2 linked regions of the Halorhodospira halochloris genome follow. The protein of the gene in region 1 interacts with the protein of each later gene in a pairwise test. Links are inferred from orthologs where the notes say so. Each region holds a gene or a part of one and is shown in the gene's direction. Other genes may lie near its edges.

Region 1 (11,263 bases):
CTGCTCGACGCGCGCCATGATGTCGTCGTTGCGTCCGGCGCCGCCGACGATGGTGGTCTCCTCTTTGGAGATCTGCACCTTCTTGGCCGAGCCGAGGTCATCAACGGTGGCGTTCTCCAGGGTCATGCCGACCTCATCGGAGATCACAGTACCGCCGGTAAGAATGGCGATATCCTGGAGCATGGCCTTGCGTCGATCGCCGAAGCCAGGGGCTTTTACGGCGCAAACCTTGACGATACCGCGCAGGTTGTTGACCACTAAGGTGGCCAGCGCCTCGCCTTCTACCTCTTCTGCGACTATCAGCAGTGGGCGGTTTTGCTTGGCTACGCCCTCGAGCAGCGGCAGAAGATCGCGGATGTTGGAGATCTTCTTGTCGTGCAGCAGGATCGCGGCGTCCTCGAGTTCCGCCTTCATCGATTGCTGATTGGTTACAAAGTAAGGCGAGAGGTAGCCACGATCGAACTGCATGCCTTCAACTACATCCAGCTCGTTCTCCAGGCCGGACCCCTCTTCTACGGTAATGACGCCCTCTTTGCCGACTTTGCCCATGGCATCGGCAATGATGCGCCCGACAGCTTCGTCTGAGTTGGCCGAGATGGTGCCGACCTGAGCAATCGAATTGTCGTCCTCGCAGGGCTTGGAGAGATCGCTGGCTAGGTAGCTCGATGCTGTCTCAGTGGCCTTTTCGATGCCCTTTTTGAGCTCCATGGGGCTCATGCCGGCGGCAAGCGACTTCATGCCCTCGCGCAGGATGGCCTGAGCGAGCACAGTAGCCGTAGTAGTGCCATCTCCGGCAACATCTGAGGTCTGCGATGAGACCTCTTTGAGCATCTGAGCGCCCATGTTCTCGAAGTGATCTTCGAGCTCGATCTCCTTAGCAACCGATACACCATCTTTAGTCACGGTTGGGGCGCCAAAGCTCTTGTCGAGAACTGCATTACGCCCGCGTGGACCTAATGTGACCTTTACGGCGTTGGCGAGTTGGTTGACGCCGCTCATCATGCGCTGGCGCGCATCATCGGAGAAGCGAATCTCTTTTGCAGCCATGGTCGGCTCCTCTGTTAGTTGACCTGTTAACGCTTGTGTTCTGATCTTGATCTAAGTTGTTTGTCTACAACCGCCTTGTGGTTGGAGATGGTACGCCTATTCGGCTATTGGAAGACGGCCATGATGTCGTCTTCACGCATCACGAGATAATCCTCGCCGTCGATCTTCACTTCGGTGCCGGAGTATTTGCCGAACAGCACCTGATCACCGACGCTCACTTCCACCGGTCGGCGCTCACCATTGTCAAGCATCTTGCCGTTGCCGACGGCGATAACCTTGCCTTTCATCGGCTTTTCGGCAGCGGTTTCAGGGATCACGATCCCGCCTGGCGAGGTACGCTCCTCCTCAAGGCGTTGTATCACTACTCGGTCGTGTAGGGGACGGATGCTGCTCATCTATCCTCACTCCTTTATTTATGTTCGTTAAGAGTTGAGTGAATGGTGCTCATTTGATTATTCGATTGCCTCTCCAGTCTTAGACTGGGCTGTTAGCACTCGCTTGAGTTGAGTGCTAATAATACCGGTCAACGTGGCATCGTCAAGTGGATTGGCCCAGCGAGCGATGCCGGCGCTTGCCTTGCATCACTAGATGCGGACGGTAGTGATAGAATTCAACCCCGAGCAGGTCTACCCGCTGCAAATTTTTTTGCCTACGGTGAACTGCTTTAGAGAAAAGCTATTGAGGGCGTCGCAATTTCGTCGAAGAGGAGGTGCCAATGGCTAGTACCCAACTAGTAGTCCTATGCACGTGCCCTGATGAACAGACCGCGAGAAGATTGGCAGGCGAGGTAGTGGAGGCTGGGCTAGCGGCTTGTGTCAATATCATCCCCGGCCTGACCTCGGTCTTCTTTTGGGAAGGGCAAGTGCAAAGTGATAGTGAGCAGTTGCTGGTCATTAAGACTAGTGATGTGGCCTATTCCCAACTTGAGGAGCACCTTGCCGGTAGCCATCCATACGATCTGCCTGAGGTTATAGCGTGCCCTATAGAGAGAGGTTTGGCGGGCTTCCTGGATTGGATCACGGAGCAGACGCGCCACTTGCCAAAGGGCGACTGACTGCGATAGTGTGACACATTATCAATGCCGCATACGTTGCGGGTAAACTAATTGTTGCGGGAGCTTTCGAGATGAGGGGAGTAGTGCGTCTTGCCGGGGTTGTCTGTCTCTTGCTCTGGGCTGCGCCAGGTGCTGTTCTAGCCCAAGCGGAGCTAAAGCCGGTCGAAGAGGTGTTCCCCTTCCACGTCGAACAGCTCTCCTCGGATCGCTTAGTAGCTACCTGGCAAATCGAAGATGACCACTATCTGTATCGCCATGCCTTAGATTTTGCCATCGACGATGGCGATAACGAGATCAAAGAGGTCAGCATACCTGATGGTGAGAAGCACGCAGATGAGTTCTTTGGTGAGGTCGAGATTTACCGTGAGGTGCTTCAGGTTCATATCCAAACCACTCAGGAGATCTCCGCTGAGGCTACCCTGCGTGCTGATTATCAGGGCTGCAATGAGCCGCGCTCAATCTGTTACCCGCCAAGCACTGCTGAAGCTGGCATGGATGATGCCGCCACGGTTAGCGTAGGTGGGGCAGCCGAAAGGGGAGGAGGGCCAGGCGAGCAGCTCACCGACCTGCTAACGGGAGGTAGCCTGTGGGCTATATTGGGCGGGTTTTTTGTCGCCGGGCTGGCGTTGGCTTTCACCGCCTGTTTATATCCGATGATTCCCATACTCTCAGGCCTTATCGTCGGTGCTGGGCGCAACGGCGAGAGCCCGGGCACAGGTCGGGCGCTATGGCTCTCTTTCCTCTATGTGCAAGCAGTGGCGCTCACCTATGCCGGGGCTGGGGCGCTGGCTGGTCTGTCAGGGCGGGCTGTGCAGGCAGATTTGCAGGGGCCGGTGGCAACCGCTTTGTTTAGTGGACTGTTCGTGCTGCTGGCATTGGCCATGTTCGGGCTATACAACCTGCAGATGCCTGCCTCTGTCCAAGGGCGCTTGCAGGCTGCCTCGAGCCGCCTGCCCGGCGGCCATGAAGTCGGCGTTATAGCCATGGGTGCATTGTCTGCATTGATCGTAGGGGCCTGTTCGGGGCCGGCTCTGATAGCCGCACTAGCGTTTATCGGCAATACCGGTGAGGTAGCCTTGGGCGCTGGCGCGCTCTACGTGATGGCGCTGGGCATGGGTGCCCCGCTGCTGTTGGTCGGAACAGCAGCAGGACGCTGGATGCCGCGCTCCGGCCCGTGGATGGAGGCGGTCAAGCAAGCCTTCGGTTTTGTCTTCCTCGGTGTCGCCCTGTGGATGGCGTCACGCTTTATGCCTGCGGCACTGGAGTTGGCCGCTTGGGGAATGTTGTTGGGTGGAGCCGCTGCTTGGCTGCTGTGGCGCGTTAGCCGTGCGGCAGGCGTGGCTGGGTCGAATCGCCAGGCCCAGGGCGTGGCGTGGGTCGGCGTCGGTGTACTCAGCATAGCGGCGAGTGCCCAGTTTTTCGGTGCAGCAACTGGGGCTAGTGATCCACTGCGGCCCTGGGCTGCGGCGCTAGGTGATGATCTAGCGGCCGCCCGCGAGCAGATGTTGGCCGAATGGCGCGCAGTAGATGGCAGTAACGATCAGCTGGATGAGGCGGTAGCCGCAGCGGCTGAACAAGGCAAGGCCACGGTTGTAGATGTTACTGCCGAGTGGTGTGCCTATTGTATCCAGCTCGAGGAACGTACCTTGCCGGCTGCAGAAGTACGTGAGGTATTGGATGGGGTTGAGAAACTGAAGGTAGACGTTACCTCCATGACCGATGACAACCGTGAGTTGCTTGAGTCGCGGGGGATATATTTGCCACCGGCGATTATGTTCTTTGACACGGAAGGTCAAGAGTTGCGTGATTATCGCGTTGTTGGTTTCAAGGGGGCAGAGGAGTTTGCCGAGCATGCTCGCCAGGCTCTGAAGAGGAAATAATCCAGTGCCTATCTGGTGGCCTCTAAAAACTTCTCCGGCGCTACCATCCGCCCCGGTGTGGAGGTCTTGGCGCCAGGGATGGCGCCATGAAGCCTCCAGGGATGGATTCACGGCGTCCTCCACACCGGGGCGGATGGTAGCGCCGGAGAAGTTTTTAGAGGTTCCCATCTGTAGCAGTTTACATGCAATACTGGTAAAGAAATAAGCTGAAAGTGTAGCGATCCTCAGAGAACTGGACAAAAAAGGCAACCTCGGTCAAAATCCCCGAATTGATCTTGAGGGGTAGCAGCCAAGTATGCCGAAGTTGCTAGTTGTCCATGGGCCTAACTTGAATCGTCTGGGTAGCCGAGAGCCCCAGCGTTACGGTCGTGCCACATTGGATTCAGTGAACGAGCGGCTGCGAGGCCTGTGTGACCAGCACGGCGTTAGCTTCCAAGCTACCCAGTCCAACTATGAAGGCGAACTTATCGAGACTATCCACGCCGCAGCTGACTCAGGCGTCGGGTTCATAGTCATTAATCCAGCCGCCTTGACCCATACCAGTATCGGTCTGCGTGACGCCTTGTTGGCTGTAGAAATACCCTTTATTGAAGTTCATCTTTCCAACATCCACGCCCGCGAGCCGTTCCGTAGCTGTTCTTATCTTGCTGACATAGCTCAGGGAGTTATCTCTGGGCTAGGGGCAGAAGGCTACGAACTCGCCGTCCAAGCCGCTTTGCGGCGCATGGTAGGGCAGCAAAACTAGAGATAGGGCGCCATCGACATGGATATTCGCAAGATCAAGCGGCTCATTGAATTGCTCGACGAATCGGGCATACACGAAATAGAAATAGCTGAGGGCGAAGAGTCGGTCCGGATCACCCGCAACTCGCCTCAGCCATCCCCCCCCCCTGCCCAAATGGGTTATCCACCTTATCCGCAGCCGGCTCCTGCGCCTCAGCCTGCAGCTGAACCGCAGCCCAGCGCGACTTCAACGGGCAGTGAAACTCCAACAGAGCCCGGCGAAGAAGAGCCTGAAGGTGAGCCGATTCGCTCACCGATGGTCGGCACCTTCTATCGCTCCCCCTCTCCCACATCCAAGCCGTTTGTCGAGGTGGGGCAAAAGGTACGTGCGGGAGACACCCTGTGCATTATTGAAGCGATGAAGATGCTCAACCAGATTGAGGCAGATCGTGACGGGGTTGTTACTGCTGTGCTAGTAGAAAACGGCCAGCCGGTTGAGTTTGATCAACCGCTATTCCTGGTTTCCAACTAAGTGAGCGCTATGCAGAAGGTTCTCATTGCTAATCGCGGGGAGATAGCCCTGCGAATATTGCGAGCGTGCCGCGAACTTGATATCAAGAGCGTCGCTGTTCACTCCTCGGCTGATCGAGAGCTCAAGCACGTGAGGCTTGCTGATGAGTCGGTCTGCATTGGGCCGAATAGTGTAACCGAAAGTTACCTGAACATACCTGCCTTGGTTTCCGCTGCTGAAGTTACCGACTCTACAGCTATTCATCCGGGCTACGGCTTTCTCTCTGAGAACGCCGATTTCGCCGAGCGAGTTGAGCAGTCGGGGTTTGTCTTTATTGGTCCACCGCCCGATTGCATCCGTACTATGGGCGATAAGGTTTCAGCTATACGGGCCATGCAAGAGGCAGGGGTTCCCTGTGTGCCCGGTTCCGGAGGGCCGATCCCGGAAGATGATCCCGACGAGACACTACGAATAGCGGCGAGCATCGGCTATCCGGTGATGATCAAGGCGGCGTCAGGCGGCGGCGGGCGCGGCATGCGTGTGGTGCGCAGTGAAGCTGCTCTACTGAATGCCGTTTCGCTTACTCAAAATGAGGCCAAGAACGCATTCGGTGATAGCACCGTTTACATGGAGAAGTACCTGGAAAAGCCGCGCCATATCGAGTTCCAGGTGCTTGCGGATAACTATGGCAATGCGATCCACTTAGGCGAGCGCGATTGCTCGATGCAGCGGCGCCATCAGAAGGTTGTCGAGGAGGCTCCGGCACCAGGGATAACCGACCAACAGCGCCATGAGATTGGCGAAAGGTGCGCAGAGGCCTGCCGGCAGATGGGCTACCGAGGAGCCGGAACGTTCGAATTTCTCTACGAAAACGGTGAGTTTTACTTCATCGAGATGAATACGAGAATTCAGGTTGAACATCCAGTAACTGAGATGGTCACGGGGTGCGACCTGGTGGCTGAACAGATTCGCATAGCTGCCGGCGAGCCGCTGAGCTGGGGTCAGCAGGATATCGTGATCCGTGGCCATGCTATGGAGTGCCGCATAAATGCTGAGGATCCCAAGACACTAATGCCTTGCCCTGGAACCATCGACCACTTTCACGCACCTGGAGGTCCAGGGGTGAGGATGGATTCCCATGTGTACACAGGTTATGCTGTTCCTCCGTACTATGATTCTATGATAGGCAAGTTGATAACCCACGGGCCGAGTCGGGATAGCGCGTTGGCACGTATGCGGACAGCCCTATCTGAGATAGTAGTCAGCGGCATTCGTACCAATATATCCTTACAGCAGGATATAATCTCGGACGCTGCTTTCCGTGCTGGGGGGACTGATATCCATTACCTGGAGAAAAAACTTTCTTTAGACTAGTGGCCTAATAGCTGGTTCTAGGTTACTAACCTGCGGAGGCCGAGATATGTTTAGAGTTACACATTGCAGTGGGAGAAAGAGGTTTATTTATCCCGTTGCAACTTTGGTCGCGTTAATGCTCTTCGCTTCTTCGGCTGGCGCACAGTTTCAGCAGCAGGCCGAAGGAGAGTATAAGTTCGACTTCAACCTGCATGATAATGCGGCGGAGGTTGTGTTTACCTCGCCCTTAGGAGATCGTGTCGATGTTGCGGGTCCTGTGACGCAGAATCTCGGCCTATTTTTCAATTCGGCAGGAGATGTTGCGGCTAGTGCGGGGCTCCACGCATCTGGTGGACCTACACAGGGGTTTAACCCGATGGAGGTGGGTGCCGGCGCCAAGCTTTACGGCATCTATTCCGAAGAAGCAGACCGGTTGGTTGCTGCTCTTGCTATTAGTGGTTCGATGGTTTTCAGCATTACCGGACAAGTTCCACAGGCTTTCATAGTAAAAGGGAACGTGGCTCCGAATATAACTTCATTTGGTCGCGCGCGCAGGCTTTTTGAGGCCACTATGCGCTATCAGTTTGATGTGACGCCGCACTCAGCCGTTTATTTGGGCTATCGCTACCTAAGGATTCAAATGGGTAGTGGCACGAGTAACACCACCATGGACAACAATCTACACCTAGGGATGCAAGTCAACTTCTAGAGTGTGCCTGCACAGAGACGGAGTTGCAATTTAATTGCTAAGCACCATAAGGGCGCCGGTGGAGGCCAATATAAAAGCAAACAGGTAGGTCAGGCTTCTACTGGAAATGCTGTGGCAGATCCTAGCTGATAGGCTCGAAAAAAGCATACTGCTTAGGGTAATGCCGAGGAGTGCAGGCAGGTATACATAACCCAATGATCCGGCGGGTATTGCTTCATCTCCCCAGCCAATAAACACATAACCAACCGCAGCAGCTCCCGCGAATGGGACGGCGCATGCCGCTGAAGAGCCTATGGCAGCGTGAGTATGGTGACCTCGCCAGATTAGATAAGGCACGGACATTGTGCCTCCTCCTACCCCTAATAGGGCTGAGATAGCACCAAAGCTCGTACCAGCTAGCAGATGAGAGCCGGGGCTCGGGGCTCTACTTTGAGAGGGTCTTATCTCAAGGACAAGGGTTATTGCTATTAGCAACAAAAAAGTCCCGAAAAGCTGTTTAAGCAATTCCGTGCCGATGTAATTAGCCGCGCTGACGCCTACAGCGGCTCCGCAAATCATCGCCGGGGCCAGTTTGCGTACGGTCCTAACGCTCACAGATCCTAAACTGTAGTGAGTTAAAGCAGAACTTGCTGAGGTGAAACAGATGGTTGCCAACGAAGTGCCTAATGCCAAGTGCATCGTTACAGAGGAATCGATATCCTGCAGGGCAAATACTCCTACTAATAGTGGGACTATTACGATGCCGCCACCTATGCCAAAGAGGCCGGCGCTCGCCCCGGCTATGGTGCCGATAAACAGATAGAGCACCATCTCTAACAGCAGCATTTCGCGTCGACCTTCTGGTGGCCTCTAAAAACTTCGCCGGCGCCACCATCCGCCCCGGTGTGGAGGTCTTGGCGCCAGGGATGGCGCCATGAAGCCTCCAGGGATGGATTCACGGCGTCCTCCACACCGGGGCGGATGGTGGCGCCGGCGAAGTTTTTAGAGGTTCCCTTCTGCAGCGCAGTCTGGCAGTGAAATTTAAGCTGTCGGGGGGCTGGTTGGCTCATATGGCTTGGTAGGTTTTTATTCACGTATATGGTAACCGATAATGGATATTTATCGCGTCGGAGGTTCTGTCCGGGACGAACTGCTGGGGCTGGATGTAAAAGAGCGGGATTGGGTGGTAGTTGGAGCTACTGCTGAGCAGCTTGAAGATGCGGGATATCGCCGGGTGGGCAAAGATTTTCCGGTCTTCTTGCACCCGCAAACAGGCGAAGAGTATGCACTAGCACGAACTGAGCGCAAAACCGCGGCTGGCTACCACGGTTTTGAAGTCCATGCCTGTCCTGATGTGACTCTCGAGGAAGACCTAGCTAGGCGGGATCTGACCATCAATGCCATGGCAATCGATTCCGATGGTCAGCTAATTGATCCGTATGGTGGCAGAGAAGACCTGGCTAAGCGTCAGTTACGCCATGTTACCCAGGCGTTTGCCGAAGACCCGCTAAGGATATTGCGCCTGGCAAGATTCGCTGCCCGTTTTGCCAAACTCGGCTTTAGAATTGCGCCGCAAACTATGGAGCTATGTCGGCGTATGGTTGACGCTGGTGAAGCCGATGCGCTGGTACCGGAGAGGGTATGGCAGGAACTGTCCAGGGGGCTGATGGAGCCGTCTCCCCAGCGTATGATAGAGGTCTTGCGCGAGTGTGGAGCCCTGGAGAAGGTTCTAGTTGAGGTAGATGATTTATACGGCATTCCTCAGCGCAGCGATTATCACCCGGAAGGGGATGCTGCTAAACACACCTTGCTGGCTCTAGAAGTAGCAGCTAATCATGGCATGCCGCTCGCGGTTCGCTATGCAGTACTCCTTCACGACTCCGGCAAAGCGCAAACGCCTTGTGCGGAGTTGCCCAGCCATCCTGAGCATGATGTGCGAGGTGAACAGCTTAGCGAAGCGGCTAGTGAGAGGTTGCGGGTGCCGAGGGAGTGTCGCGATGTAGCGCGCATTGTTGCGCGCTACCATTTACATGCTCACCGCGCACTGCAATTACGGCCAGGGACAATTGTCGAGCTGCTAGAGAGGCTCGATGCATTTAGGCGCCCGCAGCGATTTGAATATTTCCTGCTGGCTTGTAAAGCTGATTACCTAGGCCGTGAAGGGGTTGCTAGTCATGCTGAATATCGGCAGGGGGTCTTGCTGCGTCGAGCCCTGGATGCGGCGCAGGAGATTACCGCTAAGGAGTTCGTCGAGCGAGGCATGCGCGGGCCAGAAGTCGGTGAGGCTGTGCGCCAGGCCCGCTGCCAGGCAGTGGCTGAGCTGTTGTAGGTTGCTTTGCAGCAGCACGCATATCATCTATGCTTGCAACCGAGCACTGTGACCGCTCTTAGCAAAAATTGGAATCAACGAATGAAGCGCGCCTTATGATAGATATCGGATTAGTGATAATTGGCTACTTAGTTGGTTCTGTCTCGTCGGCCATTCTGGTTTGCCGGGTGCTGCAGCTTGGCGATCCTCGCGAAGATGGCTCGGGCAATCCTGGTGCGACCAATGTGCTGCGTTTGGCCGGCAAGGGCCCTGCTGTAGCAACGCTGGCCGGAGACTGGCTCAAAGGCACCCTGCCGGTGGTGCTGGCTTGGTTGGTTACATCTGACCCGGTAATAATCTCTGCTACCGGCTTGGCTGCCTTCTTTGGCCACTTATACCCGGCTTACTTTCGCTTCCAAGGCGGTAAAGGGGTGGCTACTGGAATGGGTGTGTTGTTGGCCTGGTCACCAGTTGCCTTAGCGGCAACCGCTCTGACCTGGTTGGCTATCGCCGCGGCCTTCCGGTTCTCATCCTTGGCTGCCATCGTCGCCTTTGCAATGGCGCCAGCGTACATGCTTTGGCATATGGAAGATCCGGTGTTGACCGCAGCTACCGCAATAATCGCTGTGGCTGCTGTATGGCGGCATAGGGAAAACATAGTTCGATTGGCCACGGGTGAGGAGAGCCAGATCGGCAAATCCTCCGACTCATGAGTAAGGATTTTTCGCGATCAGGGCGAAGCTACAGCTCATTTAGAGTGAACTACTGCGCAACAGCGTTGCGCCGCGGCGGGGTTGTGGCATATCCGACCGAGGCGGTCTGGGGGCTGGGGTGCAATCCTTGGGATAGGTCGGCGGTAGCAAAGTTGCTCGAACTGAAAGTGCGCTCGCCCAGGAAGGGTTTGATAGTCATAGGCGCCGATATACGATCTTTGACGCCCTTCATTGGTGAGCCATTGAGTGAGAATGTTCGGCTGCTCGAGCAGGCGATCGCAGCTAGGCCGGAGCCGATTACATGGTTAGTTCCTGCTGCGCGGGCACTTCCAAGCTGGGTTAAGGGGGTATACTCCAGCGTGGCCATCCGCATTACCCAGCACCCACCCGCTGTCGCTTTGTGTCGCGCCTATGGCGGGGCGATCATCTCCAGTAGTGCTAATCGATCGGCCTCACCTCCGGCGACCACGGCAGCGCAGGTAAGAAGGTACTTCGGATACCGGATTGATGCACTGTTACCAGGTGCTGTTGGTCGATTGACCCGGCCCACGCCGATAATGGATCTATATACGGGAGAGATGCTGCGTGCCTGATCTTGGTCGGGTCTTGGGTATTGAGACATCATGCGATGAGACAGCAGTAGCCGTCTACGCTGCGGGCGAAGGGATCTTGGGCCACGTTCTGCATAGTCAGGTTGATGATCATGCAGTATACGGAGGCGTAGTCCCTGAACTGGCCTCGCGCGACCATGTCCGTAAACTACCCGGACTGGTGGCCGAGCTTTTTGCTCAAACCGGTTTGAGCGGCCGCGACATCGACGCTGTTGCTTGGACTCGTGGACCAGGCCTGCCGGGCGCATTGATGGTTGGCGCCGGCTTTGCACGCTCCTTTGCTTGGGCTGCTCAAGTCCCGGCCATAGGGGTTCATCACATGGAAGGGCATCTGCTTGCCCCTTTGCTAGAGCCCAATCCACCTGCCATGCCACT
Region 2 (11,350 bases), 2.3 Mb from region 1 along the record:
CCATCAGCATACCACCCAGGCTGCAGAAAAAGGCCTGGAGATAAAGGACTTGGCTGAGGCTGGTGTCAATGAGATGGGCCGCCTTTCGAGCACTATGGACAACTCCCGCTCGGTGGTGGATAGACTTGCTGAGCGCTCTGAGGAGGTTGGCAAGATCACCGCGAGCATTCAAGAGATAGCCGATCAGACCAATCTGCTCTCACTTAATGCGGCCATTGAAGCGGCTCGCGCCGGGTCTGAAGGTAGAGGATTTGCAGTGGTAGCCGAAGAGGTGCGCAACCTTGCCACAAATACTCAGGATTTGACCAAGCAGATCCATGCTGTGATTGAGGGGCTGCGAGAGGATGCCAAGGAGTCAGCGCAAACTATCCACAATGGTCGTGAGCAGGCCGCTCGCAGTGCCGAGGAGGTCGAGCGTATTAAGGCTGCCGTGGAAAATGTCCATAACTCATTAAGTGGCCTCGAGGAGCAGGTGGCCTTGATTGCCTCCGCAGCGGAAGAACAGAGCAACACCGCTGAAGAAGTCAACCGCAATGTGCAGGGGCTTAATGATTTGGCCAGCGAAAATGCCCACGTTATTGAGCGGTTGAATGAGGGAGGTGCCAAGCTCAGCGAGGTGGCTGCCAGGTTGAGAAGCCACAGTCAGCGATTTCGTATTTGAATGGCACAACGCGGGGTGCCAGTGTGGATTTTTGAGGGGAGACTTACCGGGGCCTCAAGTATCACAAGTATCATCTGACTCCTGACCCTCAATACAGGATTGCTTTTTTAGCAGGTCATGTTGATAATTAGCAATTATGCCGGTCTAAAACTAATCAGGAGATTGCGGTGAAGCTCGAGACCCAAGCCATTCACGCTGGATTTGCTCCCGACCCGACAACCAAGGCTGTGGCGGTACCAATTTACCAGACCACCTCATACGCCTTTGATGACACCCAGCATGGCGCTGACCTGTTCGATCTTAAGGTCGAAGGTAATATTTATACGCGCATCATGAACCCGACAAATGCTGTGCTCGAGCAGCGTGTTGCCGAGATGGAAGGCGGGATAGGCGGGTTGGCGGTGGCTTCGGGGATGGCCGCGATAACCTACGCCATCCAGTGTATAACCCGAGCTGGTGACGATATTGTTTCGACATCGAAGCTTTACGGGGGCACTTACAATCTGTTCGCTCACTCCTTGCCAGTGCACGGTATAGATGTGCGTTTTGCCGGCCAGGATGACTTTGAGCAGATAGAGGCTCAGATCGATGGCCGGACCAAGGCAATATTCTGCGAGAGCGTTGGTAACCCCTCCGGCGAGGTCGTAGATGTCGAGCAACTGGCAGAAATAGCCCATCGTAACGGCGTGCCGTTGATTGTCGACAATACCGTGCCAACACCCTACTTGTGGCGGCCGATAGATGATGGGGCCGACATCGTCATCCATTCATTAACAAAGTATATGGGTGGGCATGGTACTTCGGTAGGGGGGGTGATCGTAGATTCAGGCAACTTCCCATGGGCGGATTATCCGCAACGTTTTCCTATGATGGTAGAGCCCGATCCCTCATATCATGGTGTGGTCTATACCGAGGCAATGGGCGCTGCAGCGTTTATTGCCCGCTGCCGGGTGGTGCCGTTGAGGAATATGGGCGCAGCATTGTCGCCTTTTAATGCCTTTCTGCTGTTGCAAGGCATAGAGACCCTGCCGGTGCGTATGGACAGACACTGCGAGAATGCTCAACAGGTGGCAGAGTATTTGAGTAAGCATCCGCAGGTGACTTGGGTTAAGTTTGCCGGTCTGGAAGATAGCCCTTACCGAGAGCGGGTGGATAGGTTTATGGGCGGCAAGGCCTCAAGCATCTTAAGCTTCGGTGTGGAAGGTGGTTATGAGGCCGGGGCCCGCTTTATCGATGCCCTGCAGTTGATCACCAGGCTGGTCAATATAGGCGATGCCAAATCGCTGGCATGCCATCCGGCGAGCACGACGCACCGTCAGTTGAGTGAGCAGGAGCTGGAGAGCGCAGGGGTCAGTAGGGACATGGTGAGATTGTCAATCGGCCTTGAGCATGTCGACGATATCCTGGCAGACATCAATCAGGCCCTGGCTGCGGCACAAGCTAGTTAAGCAAACCCCTTGCTGAACATTCCTGGCGCCTTCCCTGGCGCCGAGAAATCTCCACGGGTAGCTTTGCCTGGCACATTGCGGCCTGAAGGTGCGTGGATACTGACCTATGTACGAATCCTTTTGTACTTGATGCGGTGTGGTTGGGCTGCTTCGGCGCCCAATCGCTTCTTGCGGTCCTCTTCGTAGTCTTGATAGTTGCCTTCGATAAAGGTCGTCTGACTTTCGCCCTCGAACGCGAGGATGTGGGTGGCGATACGGTCAAGGAACCAGCGGTCGTGGGAGATGACCAAGATCACCCCGGGAAACGTTAGCAGGGCATCCTCTAGCGCACGCAGGGTCTCTACGTCGAGATCGTTGGTGGGCTCGTCGAGCAGTAAAGTGTTGCCGCCGCGCTGGAGCAATTTGGCTAGGTGGACGCGGTTGCGCTCGCCTCCGGAGAGGTCGCCTATGTATTTTTGTTGCTCAGAGCCGCGGAAATTGAACTTGCCGACGTAGGCTCGTGAGGGTGTCTCATACTTGCCGACCTGGATGATGTCTTGGCCGCCGGAGATCTCCTCCCATACCGTTTTGCTGTCATCCAGTGCATCGCGGCTTTGGTCGACGTAGGCTAGCTCGACGGTGTCACCTACCTCTATGTGTCCTGAATCCGGTTGTTCTTCTCCGGTGATCATGCGGAAAAGGGTCGTTTTACCTGCGCCGTTAGGGCCGATAATGCCGACAATCGCCCCAGGGGGTACATTCATGTTCAAATCTTCATAGAGGAGTTCGTCCCTATAGCCCTTTTGAACATGTTCGGCGATGATGACCTTGTTGCCGAGCCGGGGCCCAGGGGGTATATAGAGCTGCTGAGTTTCATTGCGCTGTTGAAACTCCTGCGATTGGAGCTCTTCAAACTGTTTGATGCGAGCCTTGTTCTTGGCTTGGCGACCTTTAGGGTTCTGCTGAACCCACTCAAGCTCCTGTTGGACCGCTTTGCGGTGAGCCTTCTCTTCCCGAGCCTCCTGCTCAAGGCGTTTTTCTTTGTACTCCAGCCATGCCGAGTAGTTGCCTTGGAAGGGTATGCCGCGCCCGCGGTCGAGCTCGAGGATCCAACCAGCGACATTGTCTAAGAAGTAGCGATCGTGGGTTACAGCTACGACAGTGCCGGGGAATTCGGCAAGAAACTGTTCTAGCCAAGCGACGCTCTCAGCGTCAAGGTGGTTGGTAGGCTCATCGAGCAACAACATGTCGGGGGCTGAAAGCAGTAGTCGGCACAGCGCAACTCGTCGCCTTTCACCGCCGGAAAGATTGCTGACCTGAGCATCCCAGGGCGGAAGGCGCAAGGCGTCAGCGGCTTGTTCAAGCTTGCGATCCAGATCCCAAGCGCCTGCCGCTTCGATTTGGTCTTGCAGTTTAGATTGCTCTGCTATAAGCGCATCAAAATCTGCCTCCGGGTCAGCGAATTGGGCTGAGACCTGGTTGAAACGTTCTACCAGCGCTTTAGTTTCGGCGACCCCCTCCTCGACGTTGCCGCGAACATCCTTGCTGTCGTCCAGGCGCGGCTCCTGCGGCAAGTAGCCAACTTTGAGTCCCGGCTGAGGGCGCGCCTCGCCGTCGAACTCCTTATCTTCCCCAGCCATGATGCGCAGTAACGAGGATTTGCCAGCGCCGTTAAGGCCGAGAACGCCTATCTTGGCGCCGGGGAAGAAGGATAGTGAGATGTCCTTGAGGATCTCGCGTTTAGGAGGTACCACCTTGGATACCTTGTTCATTGTGTATACGTATTGGGCCATATCTACCGTCTGTTCGCTGTTGATTATGATCTACTGTGCGTTGAGGCTGCCTAGGGCTGGTTCTTGGTTGCTAACATGATAACCGCTCTGCTCACCTAATGCGTCAACCTCGGGTATGGTAACTGATAGACAATAGGTAAGCACTTAAAGGAGAACTCTAGTGCCGGGCGTTGTATTTATCTTGGGTGTTGTGCTGTTGGTAGCTGCGGGGATGTACGTGCGAGAAGGTTCGCCGGTGATCAGCAATGCGGCGTTTATGCTCGCTGGAGTCCTTTTTGTTTTGGCCGTGCTGGCATTTATGGGTTGGGTTTAGTATAAACGCTGGGAGGCACATACAGGCCAAGTATAGAGGTCTTCTCGCTTTGAATTCAGTCTGATACAGACTAGAGGGGTTATTGATGGTAGACAGAGAAGGTAGCAGCACTGAACAGCTCAGCGGCAGCGGTATCTCGGCAAGTAGTTCAGCTCGTGAGGGTGGTGGCGGTTCAGCAAACCGAGGGGCCGCCAAGGAGCAGCTTGATAGGACATTGCCTATGTTGGCTTATATTATGCTGCTGGTAGCCCCTATGACGGCTGGCATCAGTTTGCTTTTTGGTGGGGCGTTGGCGGTTCTGGGTCTACGTCAAGGGGGCCATATCCTCGCGAGTCACTACAGTAATATGCTAACCGCAATAGCGATATCGGCGGCAGCAGTGCTCATTGCGCTTTTTGCGTGGTCCTGGTTCGTGGGCCCGCTCGTCTATGTTGCCTGGATGATCTGGGTGATATTGCGCGCAGTATCTGGCATGGCATCCCTTAACAGAAGCGAACCGATAGCACAGCCGAGATCTTTGTGGTTGGGCAAGGATAATGGTTAGGCGCCAACTAGCAGATGCAAGTTGGCGCTAAGCTAGGAGATAAGCGCAATAGGCGCCATAAAACACCAAGAAAATGGCTCCTGCGCGGCGGGTTACTGCCATGCCCCTGGATGCTGCAAAAAAGCATGCTAAGGCGGCGAGTAGCATGATTGGTATATCGAAATAGATCGCTTCGCTAGCAACGCTGATGCCCTGAGGGGAGATCAGCGCGGCGGCACCTAGCACTGCAAGAAGATTGAGGATGTTGCTGCCGATAAGGTTGGCGAGGGCCATTTGCCTCTGTCCGCGCCAGGTGGCAATTACAGATGTGGCTAATTCAGGCAGAGACGTGGCTACTGCAACCACAGTCAGGCCGATGACCAACTCGCTGACTCCGATCGATGTAGCTAAAGAGACTGCCGCCTCAATGGCTACGTATGCGCCAACGCCTAACACAATAATGCTCAAGATTAGTAATAGCCCTTTGGCAATGCTGAACCGGCTATCAGGGGTGGGCGAAGCCTCTGAAGGGATAGAAGGATCCTTGCGCAGGATGGTTATAAGCAGATATAGGGTTAAGCACGTTAACAGGATTCCACCCTCAAGATTACCTATATTGCCGCTTAAGGCGAAGGCTGCGGTGAGCAAAGAGGCGACGAGCATTGCCGGGATGTGGAATTGAGCCATCAGCCGGGTCACGATAAGTGGCGCAATAACTGCTGAAACCCCTAGTATCAGAAAGGTGTTGGCGATGTTGCTGCCGATGACATTGCCTATGGCGATGTCAGCTGCATGGTCAGTAAGGCTGGCCCGGAGTGTTATAGCTAGCTCAGGCGCGCTGGTGCCAAAAGCTACTATGGTCAGGCCGACAACCAGGGGAGGCACCTGCCAATGGGCGGCTGCTTGGCTGGCCATTCTGACCAGTAGATCTGCCCCGATAAGCAGAATGGCAAGTCCAGCGAAAAATAGTGTCAATGCAAGCATATTAGCCGTTAAGCTGCTGGCGGCCTCTTCGAGGTGCCTCTATGCATCTCCCCTCTAGCCAATTGGTTGCCCTAGTGTGGAGGATACCGTGAATCCACCCCCGGAGGCTTTATGGCAGCGTATCTGGCGCCATGAGGGTGCCTCTAAAAACTTCGCCGACGCCACCATCCGCCCCGGTGTGGAGGACGCCGTGGATCCATCCCTGGAGTCTTCATGGCGCCTTCCCTGGCGCTAAGACCTCCACACCGGGGTAGCTGATGGCGCCGGCGAAGTTTTGAGAAGTTCCCATGACCTCCACGTCGGGGCGGTCAAATTGCTCGAGGGGAGTTCTTAACGTTTCCATATGGTAGCCGGTTTGCGCTTCAAATCAGACATAAAACAGGCTAAAATGGCCGATTGGCGGTACGATTGCAAATTCGACCGCATGATCCATTCCCAGAACAGGAGCAGGTATGTTCTCCAACGATATGAACATAGCGAGTTTCGATCCCGAGCTGGCTGCTGCCATTGAGGACGAGCGCCGCCGTCAAGAAGATCACATCGAGTTGATTGCCTCTGAAAACTATGCAAGCCCCAGGGTGCTTGAGGCTCAGGGCAGTGTGCTTACCAATAAGTATGCCGAAGGCTATCCGGATAAGCGCTACTATGGCGGGTGCGAACATGTTGACGTTGTCGAACAGCTCGCCATAGATCGGGCCAAATCTCTATTTGGTGCAGATTACGCCAATGTGCAACCGCACTCCGGATCACAGGCCAACGCTGCTGTGTTCCACGCGTTGTTGCAGCCTGGTGATACGATCTTGGGCATGAGCCTGGATCACGGCGGCCACCTTACCCACGGTGCCAAGGTAAACTTCTCAGGCAAGCTGTTTAATGCGATTCAGTATGGCATAGATGACAACGGGCAGATTGATTACGCACAGATCCAGCGCCTGGCTACAGAACATCGGCCCAAGCTGATCATCGGTGGGTTTTCTGCCTATTCACAGGTGGTTGACTGGGCCTGGCTGCGCGAGATAGCTGATTCGGTAGGCGCTTACCTGGTGGTTGATATGGCTCATGTGGCCGGCTTGGTCGCCGCAGACGTCTATCCTAATCCGGTCCCTTATGCGGATGCAGTAACTTCCACTACCCACAAGACCCTGCGTGGCCCTCGTGGCGGCCTTATCCTGGCGCGCTCTAATCCAGATATCGAGAAGAAGTTCCAATCGCTGGTCTTCCCTGGAACTCAGGGTGGCCCATTAATGCACGCCATAGCCGGTAAGGCGGTTGCCTTTAAAGAGGCGATGGAGCCCGACTATAAGGCCTATCAAAAGCAGGTGGTAACCAATGCTAGAGCTATGGCGAAGCGCGTTATAGAGCGTGGTTACAATGTCGTGTCGGGGGGTACGGATAACCACCTGTTCCTGATGGACCTGACTCCCAAGTCCTTGACTGGTAAAGATGCGGATGCCGCATTGGGCAGGGCGCATATTACGGTTAACAAAAACGCCATTCCCAACGACCCGCAGTCACCATTTGTCACTAGTGGCTTGCGCATAGGGACACCGGCTATCACAACGCGCGGGTTTAAGGAAGGCGAGGCTCAAAGGTTGGCCGATTGGATATGCGATGTGCTTGATAATATGGGCGATGAAAGCACCATTGAAAGGGTGCGGGGCGAGGTGCAGGAAATCTGTCGCCAGTTTCCGGTCTATGGTAAGTAACTGTTTGGGGCCTGTGCATGTGGCCCCGTACGTAATGGCTTAGGTAAACGCCCGATATGTACTGCCCGTACTGCCAGTTTGCCGATACACGAGTTGTCGATTCGCGCCTGGCAGGGGACGGAGATCAGGTGCGCAGAAGGCGGCAATGCCCTTCGTGTGGGGAGAGATTCACCACTCACGAGGTGCCCGATCTGGTTATGCCCAAGGTGGTTAAGGCGGATGGCAGACGCGAGCCTTTTGATGAGGGCAAACTGCGGGCTGGCCTGCGGCGAGCTTTAGAGAAGCGTCCCGTGCCGACCGAGGCGGTAGAGGCGGCAATTCAGAGGTTGTGCAAAAGGGTCTCGGCTGCTGGTGAGCGCGAGATAGAGGCCGCTACGGTGGGTGAACATGTAATGGCAGAGTTGCGCGAGCTTGATGCTGTCGCTTATGTGAGATTTGCATCCGTTTACCGGCGCTTTGAGGATGTCGGGGCGTTCCGCCGTGTTATTGAGGGGCTAGAGCAGGGGAATAGTGGCCACAAGTGAGCAAAGTCGCGCCGATCACAGGTGGATGGCGCGTGCAGTTAGGCTGGCGGCGGACACCTTTCCTCCGCCGCATCCAAATCCTCGAGTTGGTTGCGTAATTGTAAAAGATGGTCGACCGATAGGTGAAGGAACTCATCTTCGAGCAGGCACCCCCCATGCCGAAAGCCACGCCCTTGGCAATTGTACCGAGCCATCTCTTGGTGCTACCGCTTATGTGACTCTTGAGCCTTGTAGCCACTTCGGGCGTACTCCTCCTTGTGCAGATGCCTTGATCAATGCCGGCATAAGGCGGGTCGTCGTTGGTCACGTCGACCCGAGCTGCCAGGTTGCCGGACGAGGTATCGAGAGGCTGCGTCAGGCAGGACTTGAGGTTGAGACCGGGGTCCTTGAACAGGAGGCCGTAAGCCTAAACCGGGGTTTTTTGCGCCGCGTCGAAACGGGTATGCCTTGGGTGACCGTAAAGCTGGCCGCTAGCATTGATGGCCGTACGGCTTTGGCCTCGGGCGAGAGTCGCTGGATTACTTCTGCGGCGGCGCGTTATGACGTTCATCGTCTGCGGGGCGAAGCAGCGGCTATATTAAGCAGTTCGGCGACAGTTAAAAGGGATGACCCGCTGCTGAACACACGTCTTGAGCCTCCGCTCGATGACGCTCAGCAGCCACTGCGGGTGATTTTGGATCCACTGCTCAAGCTGTCGACAAAGGCAAAACTGTTTTCTGTGTCAGCTCCTGTCTTGATTTTTCATGGTGAGGCTGCCCAGCAAGCTGACCGAGCGAGGTTGGAGGCAGCCGGAGTGGAGCTCGCCGAGGTTCCTATGGCAGGGAATAGGCGGCTTGATCTAGGGGCGGTGCTGAGCGAGCTTGGCGAACGCGAAATAAATTCGGTGTGGGTTGAGGCAGGAGCGACAATGGCTGGTGCGTGGCTAGATTCGCGACTGCTTGATGAACTGATAGTCTATCTGGCGCCCTGCCTCCTAGGTGAAGCAGCGCAACCATTGCTGCAAATAGGGGAATTGACAAGCATGGACCAACGCCGCGACTTATCCATCACCGACGTCCGCCGGGTGGGTGAGGAGATTAGGGTAACGGCGCAACCGAGGTGAGAGAGCCCTATGTTTACCGGTATTGTTGAGTCTACAGGAGTGATCCGGGAAGCAACCATTCACGGTAGTGCCTGTAGACTGCAAATATTTGCACCGGACATGCACCTAGAACAGAGTGGGATAGGAGATAGTATCGCTGTAGATGGTGTCTGCCTTACCGTAACCGACTTGACCGCGGATTATTTTTATGCCGACGTCTCGGATGAGACCCTGAGGTGTACGACCCTTGGCCAGCTCCGGGCTGGTAGTAAGGTAAATCTGGAAAAGGCTGTTACCCCGTCTACACCTCTAGGCGGTCATTTGGTTACCGGCCATGTTGACGGCGTGGGGCAGATTTTATCACGTTCTCCTGCGGGTGGCTCGGAGCGGTGGCGCTGTCGGGTCCCCGAGGGTTTAGAGAAATACATTGCAGCGAAGGGGTCCATCGCCATTGCGGGGGTCAGCCTGACCATTAACTGTGTTGAGGGATGCGATTTCGAGCTGAACCTTATCCCGCATACATTAGCGGCAACTAATCTAGGCGATCTGTCGAGCGGTGACCCGGTAAACATAGAGGTCGATTTGATCGCGCGTTATGTAGAGCGGCTACTGAGTTGCCAAGCAGCCAGCGGTAGTTCTGGGCTGACCATGGATGACCTGCGGCGTACCGGCTTTGGTGATGTTTAGAGAGGATAATGTGACAGAGGTGAAGTTCAACAGCATTGAGGAGATAGTTGAGGATCTGCGCCAGGGGCGCATGGCAGTCATCCTTGACGATGAAGACCGGGAGAACGAAGGCGACTTGGTTATGCCAGCCAGCCTGGTCAGACCCGAAGATATCAATTTTATGGCCCGCTACGGACGGGGACTGATCTGCTTGACCTTGACTCGTGAGCGCTGCGAACAGCTAGAACTGCCGCTAATGGTGCGGCCGAACGGCAATGAGGAGCGGTTTACTAGTTTCACGGTCTCTATAGAGGCGGCAGAAGGAGTTACCACAGGTATATCTGCGGCTGATCGTGCCCGTACCGTCCAGGCTGCAGTTGCACCGGGGGCGCAGCCCCAGGATTTGGTTCAGCCAGGGCATATCTTCCCGCTTATGGCTCAACCTGGAGGGGTCTTGACCCGCGCCGGCCATACCGAGGCAGGTTGTGATCTCGCCCGCCTGGCCGGTTTTGAGCCGGCGGCGGTGATAGTCGAGATCTTGAAGGAAGACGGCAGTATGGCTAGGCGTGACGACCTGATGGAGTTCGCGCGTTTACATGGCCTGAAGATCGGTACAGTTGCGGATTTGATCGCTTACCGGGTCCGCAATGAGCGTTCTGTGGAGTACGCAGATCGCTGTGAATTGCCGACAGAATTTGGCACCTTTGAGCTGCATGCCTATAGGGATAATGTTAACGGCACGCTTCACTTTGGTTTGGTCAAGGGGCGCATCAGGCCTGATGAGGCCCCTTTGGTGAGAGTGCACGTAGAGAGCCCTTTAGCTGATATGCTCGGGGCTATGGGGCCGCGCTGCGGTTTCCCGCTGCGTTCAGCATTGCGTCAGGTCGCAGAAGCCGGGGCCGGCGTAATCGTGGTTTTACGCAGTTCCGAGCCGAGTACGGAAATCCTCGACCATATGCGCTGTTATCGCGATTTGCATAGTGATGGGTGCGAGGATGATGCCCCCGTTGCGCCTGATCTGCGCACTTACGGCTTGGGAGCCCAAATACTGACCGATCTAGGGGTGAAGCGCATGCGGGTACTAAGTGCGCCAAAGAAGATGCACGCTTTATCAGGTTTTGGTATGGAAGTTGTTGAGTATGTGCAGCCAGCTTGAATCTCACAGCATTCTCCGCAACACAAACATAAGGTTAAATTGATGCAAAAGACCGAAGGACACCTGATCGGGTTGCCAGATTCGCGCTTCGCTCTTGTGGCAGCAAGGTTTAACGACATGATTGTCGAGCGGCTTATCGAGGGCGCGGCTGATGCCTTGCGTCGCCACGGGGTGCCTGAAGAGCAGATAGAAGTCATCCGTGTGCCGGGGGCTTTTGAGTTGCCGCTCGCAGTGCAAAGGGTGGCCGATACCGGTCGGGCAGACGCGATAGTGGCGTTGGGAACAGTCATACGCGGGGGTACGGACCACCATCAGCATGTTGCCGCTGAGTGTACTAAGGGTATTGCTCAGGCCATGATGGTGACTGGCGTCCCGGTCGCTCACGGTGTTTTGACTGTAGATACCCTAGAGCAGGCGATAGAGAGGGCGGGAACTAAAGCTGGCAACAAAGGCGCAGAGGCCGCGCTTTCTGCTCTGGAGATGGTCGATCTGATGCGGCAGCTTGAACTCTGATGG

Evidence for each region.
Region 2: the proteins of accC (region 1) and ribD interact in binary tests that used the Escherichia coli proteins (3 or more experiments, as listed by UniProt). The link is inferred for Halorhodospira halochloris from one-to-one orthologs.

The regions. Positions count from the first base shown.
Region 1 is NZ_AP017372.2:127,047-138,309, forward strand. The notes cover bases 4,531-7,417. They hold accC (acetyl-CoA carboxylase biotin carboxylase subunit), read left to right. Parts: upstream 4,531-5,245; coding sequence 5,246-6,589; downstream 6,590-7,417. Other genes in these bases: aroQ (type II 3-dehydroquinate dehydratase), read left to right, coding at 4,531-4,726; accB (acetyl-CoA carboxylase biotin carboxyl carrier protein), read left to right, coding at 4,745-5,236; HH1059_RS00630 (YfaZ family outer membrane protein), read left to right, coding at 6,636-7,277; HH1059_RS00635 (sulfite exporter TauE/SafE family protein), read right to left, coding at 7,308-7,417. In the rest of the region: groL (chaperonin GroEL), read right to left, coding at 1-1,047; co-chaperone GroES, read right to left, coding at 1,152-1,442; divalent-cation tolerance protein CutA, read left to right, coding at 1,763-2,101; protein-disulfide reductase DsbD, read left to right, coding at 2,173-3,981; more of aroQ, read left to right, coding at 4,277-4,530; more of HH1059_RS00635, read right to left, coding at 7,418-8,102; HH1059_RS13870 (hypothetical protein), read right to left, coding at 8,090-8,215; HH1059_RS00640 (multifunctional CCA addition/repair protein), read left to right, coding at 8,368-9,585; glycerol-3-phosphate 1-O-acyltransferase PlsY, read left to right, coding at 9,681-10,277; L-threonylcarbamoyladenylate synthase type 1 TsaC, read left to right, coding at 10,322-10,870; tRNA (adenosine(37)-N6)-threonylcarbamoyltransferase complex transferase subunit TsaD, read left to right, coding at 10,863-11,263. UniProt on the Escherichia coli protein: This protein is a component of the acetyl coenzyme A carboxylase complex; first, biotin carboxylase catalyzes the carboxylation of the carrier protein and then the transcarboxylase transfers the carboxyl group to form malonyl-CoA.
Region 2 is NZ_AP017372.2:2,478,890-2,490,239, reverse strand. What follows is about bases 7,002-9,975. They hold ribD (bifunctional diaminohydroxyphosphoribosylaminopyrimidine deaminase/5-amino-6-(5-phosphoribosylamino)uracil reductase RibD), read left to right. Parts: upstream 7,002-7,917; coding sequence 7,918-9,033; downstream 9,034-9,975. Other genes in these bases: ribBA (bifunctional 3,4-dihydroxy-2-butanone-4-phosphate synthase/GTP cyclohydrolase II), read left to right, coding at 9,719-9,975; HH1059_RS11360 (riboflavin synthase), read left to right, coding at 9,043-9,699; nrdR (transcriptional regulator NrdR), read left to right, coding at 7,464-7,931; glyA (serine hydroxymethyltransferase), read left to right, coding at 7,002-7,407. Also shown: HH1059_RS11400 (methyl-accepting chemotaxis protein), read left to right, coding at 1-661; HH1059_RS11395 (O-acetylhomoserine aminocarboxypropyltransferase/cysteine synthase family protein), read left to right, coding at 829-2,109; energy-dependent translational throttle protein EttA, read right to left, coding at 2,214-3,881; HH1059_RS13545 (hypothetical protein), read left to right, coding at 4,042-4,194; HH1059_RS11385 (hypothetical protein), read left to right, coding at 4,280-4,738; HH1059_RS11380 (calcium/sodium antiporter), read right to left, coding at 4,766-5,701; HH1059_RS13540 (hypothetical protein), read left to right, coding at 5,790-5,936; more of glyA, read left to right, coding at 6,154-7,001; more of ribBA, read left to right, coding at 9,976-10,834; ribH (6,7-dimethyl-8-ribityllumazine synthase), read left to right, coding at 10,877-11,347; transcription antitermination factor NusB, read left to right, coding at 11,347-11,350. UniProt on the Escherichia coli protein: Converts 2,5-diamino-6-(ribosylamino)-4(3h)-pyrimidinone 5'-phosphate into 5-amino-6-(ribosylamino)-2,4(1h,3h)-pyrimidinedione 5'-phosphate.